DNA from 3 places in the Micromonospora olivasterospora genome. Region 1 is predicted to be linked to each of the others. Evidence: riboswitches for the same ligand, from Rfam matches in the RefSeq annotation. Region 1 holds a riboswitch; each other region holds the start of a gene.
What was found. A riboswitch is a leader RNA that binds a small molecule or an ion and turns the genes downstream of it on or off. The one in region 1 is predicted to bind cyclic di-AMP.
Positions count from the first base shown of each region.

Region 2: linked by a shared signal. The riboswitch ahead of JD77_RS04145 (coiled-coil domain-containing protein) and the one ahead of JD77_RS15060 (coiled-coil domain-containing protein) in region 1 are both predicted to bind cyclic di-AMP.
Region 3: linked by a shared signal. The riboswitch ahead of JD77_RS24285 (LysM peptidoglycan-binding domain-containing protein) and the one ahead of JD77_RS15060 (coiled-coil domain-containing protein) in region 1 are both predicted to bind cyclic di-AMP.

Region 1 covers NZ_VLKE01000001.1:3,292,551-3,294,740, forward strand. The annotation lists gene JD77_RS15055 (carbonic anhydrase) at 1-160, shown strand, start outside; gene JD77_RS15060 (coiled-coil domain-containing protein) at 297-1,319, opposite strand; cyclic di-AMP (ydaO/yuaA leader) riboswitch at 1,324-1,454, opposite strand; gene JD77_RS15065 (YibE/F family protein) at 1,621-2,190, opposite strand, start outside.
Region 2 covers NZ_VLKE01000001.1:975,133-977,322, forward strand. The annotation lists gene JD77_RS04140 (cation diffusion facilitator family transporter) at 1-472, shown strand, start outside; cyclic di-AMP (ydaO/yuaA leader) riboswitch at 627-758, shown strand; gene JD77_RS04145 (coiled-coil domain-containing protein) at 763-1,833, shown strand; gene JD77_RS04150 (SRPBCC family protein) at 1,916-2,190, opposite strand, start outside.
Region 3 covers NZ_VLKE01000001.1:5,280,385-5,282,574, reverse strand. The annotation lists gene JD77_RS34020 (diacylglycerol/lipid kinase family protein) at 1-200, opposite strand, end outside; gene JD77_RS24285 (LysM peptidoglycan-binding domain-containing protein) at 331-978, opposite strand; cyclic di-AMP (ydaO/yuaA leader) riboswitch at 976-1,147, opposite strand; gene htpG (molecular chaperone HtpG) at 1,604-2,190, opposite strand, start outside.

The sequences.
Region 1 (2,190 bases):
GGCCGCCGAGGTCGCCGCCGGGCGGTGCGCGGTCGTCGGCCTGTCGTACCGGCTCAGCGCGGGCGAGGCGCGGATGGTGGCCGCGGTGCCGGTCGGGGCGGGAGCCGATGCGGCCGAATCCCCGGCTGGCGGTGCGGCCCGGCCGCCGGCCGCCGCCTGACCCGCCCCGGCCGCACGGGAACGGGCCGCCGGCCCGCCGGCTGGCCCGTCCTGGGCGCCCGAGAGGCGGCCGCCGCCGCGCCCGACGCGAACGAGGGCCGTCCCGCACGGGACGGCCCTCGTCGGCGTGACGGCGTCTACAGCAGCGACATGTGTACGTGATCCGTGTGGTTGGACGGGCCGCTGTAGGACTTCCACCCGGTCGCCGGGAACCAGATCTGGCGGTTCCAGATGACGTAGTAGATGCCCAGTCGGTCGGCGTTGCGGATGAGGAACGCGGCGAGGTTGTTGCCGTACATCCGGGTGTCGTTGTTGTGCCAGGGGCTGAAGCCGCTCCTCTGCAGCGACCAGTCGCAGGCGCGGCCCTTCGGGTGCTCCCACGGCCCGCCTGGCCGGTAGCAGCCCACGAAGCGGTTGAAACCGACCCGCTTGACCTCCCTGTACGCGTGCAGCGTGCGCGGGGTGATGCAGCCCGAGGTCGTCGGATCCTTCTCGCTGCACGACTCCGGACGCCAGCCGCCGTCCGCCGTGCGGCCCGGCGCCATCCTGGCGACCGGGGACGTGGCGTTGACCAGCCCGCCGGTGAAGCCCTCGCCGCCGACCAGCGCGAGGGCCTTCTCCGCGTCGTACTTCTTCTTGGCCATGATCGCCGTCTGCTTCTGCTGCTCGCGGACCTCGACGTCGAGCGCGAGCTTGGCCTGCTCCGCCGCGGTCTTGACCGCGTTCACCTTGGCCAGCTTCTGCGCGTTGATCATGTTTAGCTGGTCGAGGGCGGACGCGCGCTGGACGAACGAGTCCGGATTCCGGCTCTCCAGCAGCGCCGCCATGGCGCCGACCCGTCCGGTCCGGTACGCCTGGGCGGCCAGCTCGCTGACCTGCGGCGCGAGGGCCTCCAGCTCGTCCTGGGCCCGCTGCACCTCCAGGGCGTACTGCTGCTGGCGCTGCTTGGACTTCGTCAGCTTCGCCTTGGCCTGGCTGTACTCGCGGTTGGCGGCCTCGATGACTTCGGTGATCAGCTGGGGCTCGTCGTCCTCCTCGTGCCCGGACGGGGTGGGGCCGGAGGGCTCGCCCATCGCTGGGGCGGCCGGCCCGGCGACGATCGCCAGGGCCGCGAGCACGGCCATCACGGGTGTCAACCAGCGGCGCAGGGGTGCCGTCACAGTGTTCCCTTCCGTCGTCCGCCGACCGGGTTAGCTGACGGGTTCGGGGCGGAAGTGGCCCCTACCGCGGTCGCGGATTCACCCCGGGTACCTGGTTCCCCGGCTCGCCTCGCGGCGATTTGGCGGTGGCACCGCAGACGCCGCTGCGCGCCTTCGGCGGTGACCGGCAGCGAGGTTACCTGACGGTCCTCCTGGGGATCTACGCCCGGAAGTCCGCAAAGTGCGTCATTTCGTAATTGCTTTCGGTAATCAGTGACGCGTTTCGCACGTTGCGCGCCGGGAGCGGTCACGTTGAGTAGTGTCACCATGCGGCGTCCGTGCTCCCCTCTCGGTCTCCTCGCCCGGGCCTCGGGCGGCCCGGCCCGTCCGGGGCCCCTCCCCCGCTCAACGCCTCCAGCGCCAACTCCCGCTGGTTGGGACGGCCGCCGGCGACGGGCGTACGCGAGGCCGGCACGGCGGCGGGCGGGTCGTCGGCCGCAGCGCGGTCCGGGTCGGCGCGGCCGGCCGCGGTGACCACCGCGGCCAGGCCGGTCGTCAGTGGTACGGCGGCGACCAGGCCCAGCGTGGCGACCGCGCTGCGGACGATCTCCTGTGCCAGGAACTCGCTCGTCAGGAGCTCCGTCACCGGCCGGGAATCGGCCGTGAGCAGGAGCAACAGCGGCAGCGACGCGCCCGCGTACGCCAGCACGATGGTGTTCACGGTCGAGGCGATGTGCGCCCGCCCGACCCGGGTGGCCGCCCGGTAGAGCTGCAACCGGGAGAGCCCGGGGTTGGCGTGTGCCAGCTCGGTCACCGTGGCGGCCTGCGTCACCGTGACGTCGTCGAGCACGCCGAGCGAGCCGATGATGATGCCGGCGAGCAGCAGCCCGTG
Region 2 (2,190 bases), 2.3 Mb from region 1:
GCAGGAGAGCATCAACCTGCGCGGGGCGTACCTGGAGGTGCTGGGGGACCTGCTCGGCTCGGTCGGGGTGATCGCCGCGGCGGCCCTGATCTGGGCCACCGACTGGTGGTGGGCCGATCCCCTGGTCGCGGTCGCGATCGGCGTGTTCATCCTGCCCCGCACCTGGCGGCTGGGCCGGGCCGCCGTCCGGATCCTGGTGCAGGCCGCCCCGGAGCACCTGCAGGTCACCGCCGTGCACGACCGACTCGCCGCGGTGCCCGGCGTGGTCGAGGTGCACGACCTGCACGTCTGGACGCTCACCTCCGGGATGGAGGTCGCCTCGGCGCACCTGACCATGGCCCCCGACGCCGAGGTGGGCGCCGTGCTGACCGCCGCCCGCACCGCACTGCACGAGGACTTTCACATCGAGCACGCCACGCTACAGGTCGAACCCGGAACGTCACCGGGAAACTGCGGGCCGACCGCCTGGTGATACCCAGATCCGTCGATCAGGTGGGCTATTGTGCCTCCATGCCGGATTTGATGGGTTTGATCCGCGTACCGTGCGTAACGGGCGCAGCGCCCGCCCCACCAGCACCGGTAGGCTCGGTCCCGGCCTCCGCTCCGGTGGCGCCCGCCGGCGCCCGCGGCGGCCGCCGCCTAATCGCCCGCGAGGGCGAGCCGGGGAACCACGTTCGTGGGGTGCATCCGCGTGAGCGGTAGGGATCTTCCGTCCCGAACCCGTCAGCTAACCCGGTCGGCGGCTGACGGAAGGACATCCGCATGCCAGTAGTGGCACCTGTACGAAGGACGGCCGCCCGGGTGGCGGCCCTGCTCGCGCTCACGCTCGCCGGCGGCCTCGCGGTCGTCCCGGCGGGCGACACCCCGGCACAGGCGGCGCCGCCCGCCGGGCTGCTCGCCGCCGCGCCGGGGCAGGACGACGAGGGCGGCACCCCGGCGCTGCGCGCCGCGCTGGAGGCGGCCAGCAAGGGCTACCTCGACGCCAAGGCCGCCCTGAACCGCTCGGTGCAGCGGCAGCAGCAGCTCGGCGCCCAGCTCAAGACGATCGAGGCGGAGCTGACCGTGCGTGACAGCAGGGTCGGTGAGATTGCCGGTGTGGCGTACAAGACGGGCCGGCTCCGGGCGGTGTCGGCGCTGCTGAACAGCAACTCGCCCGAGGGGTTCATGGACCGGGCGGCGGCGCTCGACCAGGTGGCCAGCAACGAGGACCGCGCCCTGCGCGACCTGCTGGCGGCCCGGGACCAGGCGAACCGGACGCGGCAGGCGCTGGACGGGGAGATCCGCGAGCAGCGCCGGCAGGTCGCCGTGATGGGCAAGCGCAAGGAGCAGGCCGAGCGGGCCCTGGCCGTGGCCAACGAGCGGGCCGGCGGCGGGTCGAGCCCCGGCGGCACCTCCGGCGCCACCGCCTCCCCCGCGAAGCGCAACCCCGACGGGTCCTGGCCCGCCGAGTCGTGCAGCGTGAACGACCCGACCCCGGCCAACGGCTGCATCACCCCCCGCACGTTGCACGCGCTCCAGCAGGCCAAGGCGGCCGGCTTCACCCGGTACGTCTCCTGCTACCGCTCGGGCGGCTCCGGCGAGCACCCCAAGGGGCGGGCCTGCGACTTCGCCGCACAGACGGGCGGCTTCGGCGGCGTGGCCAGCGGCGGGGACCGCACGTACGGCAACAACCTGGCGGCGTACTTCGTGCGCAACGCGGACAACCTCGCCGTGCTGTACGTCATCTGGTTCAAGCAGATCTGGCTGCCCAGCAGCGGCTGGAAGGCGTACAGCGGTGGCAACGGGGATCCGTCGAGCGACCACACCAACCACGTGCACCTGTCGGTGTACTGACCCGACTCCCGCCCCGCGCCCGTAAGGCCCTGCTCACCCTGCACCGCGCTGCCGCCCGCCGGCGCGTCGCCACCGGCCCCGCTCAGGCCGGCGAGGAACCGCCCGGCGGGCGGTCCAGCACCTCGGCGAGCCGGCGGGCCAGGCCGAGGTGCGCCGAGCGGGCCTGCCGGAAGGCGTACCCGAACAGCGGGGCGGGGGCGCCGAGCGTGATCTCGACGTCGATCCGGACCACGCCGCCCGGCTCGTCGCGCAGCCGGGTGTGGTTGCGCACCGTCGTGGCCGGCCACTGCCGGGCCACTATGACGATCTCGTCCTCGGTCACCACCAGGACGTCTGCCTGGTACGTCGTCGTGAAGC
Region 3 (2,190 bases), 2.0 Mb from region 1:
GCCTTGCGGACCTTCTTCGGCGCCTTGCGGCTCTTGGGCACCTCGTACCAGAGCAGGTCGTCGACGCCGGCGTCGACCAGCGTGGCGCGCAGCTCGTCGAGGCCGCCGCCGAGGGTCTTCTTCCGGTGGGCGACGACGGCGACGATGCCGACGCGGTCCGGAGCGGCCTCGTCGGGCCTGGTCAGCGTGCTGGTGCTCATGCTCGCCCGTGTTACCCAGCCGGCCCGGAGTCCACGCGTACCGGCCTCGGGACCCGGAAGCGCCCGGCCGGAGTACCGGCCGGGCGCTTCGGTGCGGGTCACCGGCCCGAACCGGCCCGGTGAGCGGGTGTCAGAGGCTGAGCCGCTGGCCGGGGAAGATCAGGTTGGGCCGGTCGCCCAGGACCCGCCTGTTCTTCTCCCACAGCGCGTGCCAGCCGCCCCCGACGCCCTTGGCCTGCGCGATCTCCGACAGGGTGTCCCCCGACCGCACCACGTACGTCCGGCCGCCGCCGGTGGACGGGGTGCTCTTCGTGGTGTCCCGCTTGCTCCGCGACGCCGGCTTCTCGGTACGCGAGGACCGCTCCTTCTTCGGGGCGGCCTTCGTCTCCGACTTCGGGCTGTACTTCTTGGTCGAGCCGCCCTTCTTGCCGCAGGTCGGCCACGCCCCGATGCCCTGGCCCCGGAGCACCTTCTCGGCGATGCGGATCTGCTCGCTGCGGGTCGCCAGGTCGGCGCGCGCGGCGTACTTCTTGCCGCCGTAGCCGGCCCAGGTGCTCTGCGAGAACTGCAGGCCCCCGTAGTAGCCGTTGCCGGTGTTGATGTGCCAGTTGTTGCCGGACTCGCACTGGGCGATGGCGTCCCAGTTGACCGCGGCCTGGGCCGGGGCGGCCGGCCCGAACAGGGCGACGGCGCCGGCGACGGCGCCCGCCGCGACGGTCCCGACGGCGGCACGGCGAGCGGTCACCCGACGGTGGCGGGCGATGTATCCAGTTGCCATGGTGATCCTCCACGCCGACGAGGTGAGCTGTCGGGTTCGGGCCGAGGAGCCCGGCCGCCGGTGGCGGCTTCACCCCGAGGTGACGGTGCACCGAGGAACGTTGGGTCCCCCGCTCCTGCCTGAGGACAAGGTGCCGACGGCCGGCGGCAGGATTAGGCGTTACCGACCGTGGTGTCCACGTTCGCGGACCCGACCGACGTTAGGCACCCTCCGCGACGGTCGCCCACCTATTGTTACCTTCTTCACCCGCTCGGGCGACGGGCTCCACAGTCGAGTTCCGCAGCCGCGCAGACCGTGCATGACGCCCGACGGACCGACTCGGACCAGGCCGCCCCCGGGCCGGACGGTGACGCAGCGTAGTGTCCGTCCGATCCCGCACATCGCGAACGTGAGTCACCCCCCACACAGGTCAGTGTGGCGGTCGCTGGCCCAGTCGGCCACGACATCGCCCGGCGCTCCGCCGATTCGTCCACGACATCAGCTCCACAGGAAGTACCCACCCGGCGTGGTGGATCCTGGCGGTCTCGGAACCGGCGATCGCGAAGGCGGCACGGGGCGGGCACGAGCGGCAGGACCGGCCGGCGCCTCCCTGGCGCCGGCCGGTTCGTACCTGCCCGCCGCGGCCCTACAGGGTGCGAGCCAGCCGGTCGGCGAGGACGCGGGTGAACCGGGACGGGTCGGCCAGCTCGCCGCCCTCGGCCAGCAGCGCCATGCCGTACAGCAGCTCCGCGGTCTCGGCGACCGCGTCGGACTCGGCGCCCTGCTCGTGGGCCTTGCGCAGCCCCTCCACCAGCGGGTGGCCCGGGTTCAGCTCCAGGATCCGCTTGACCTGCGGCACCTCGTGCCCCATCGCCCGGTACATCTTCTCCAGCGTCGGGGTGATGTCGTGGGCGTCGCCGACCACGCAGGCCGGCGAGGTGGTCAGCCGGGTGGAGAGCCGAACCTCCTTGACGTTGTCGCGCAGCTTCTCCGTCATCCACGACAGCAGGTCGGCGTACTCCTGGCGCTGCTGCTCACGCGCGGACTCCGCCTCCTTCTTCTCCTCCTCGGTGTCCAGGTCGACCTGGCCCTTGGCGATCGAGCGCAGCGGCTTGCCGTCGAACTGGCCGACGCGGTCGACCCAGACCTCGTCCACCGGGTCGGTGAGGATCAGCACCTCGTAACCCTTGGCCCGGAACGCCTCCATGTGCGGCGAGTTCTCGATCATCGACC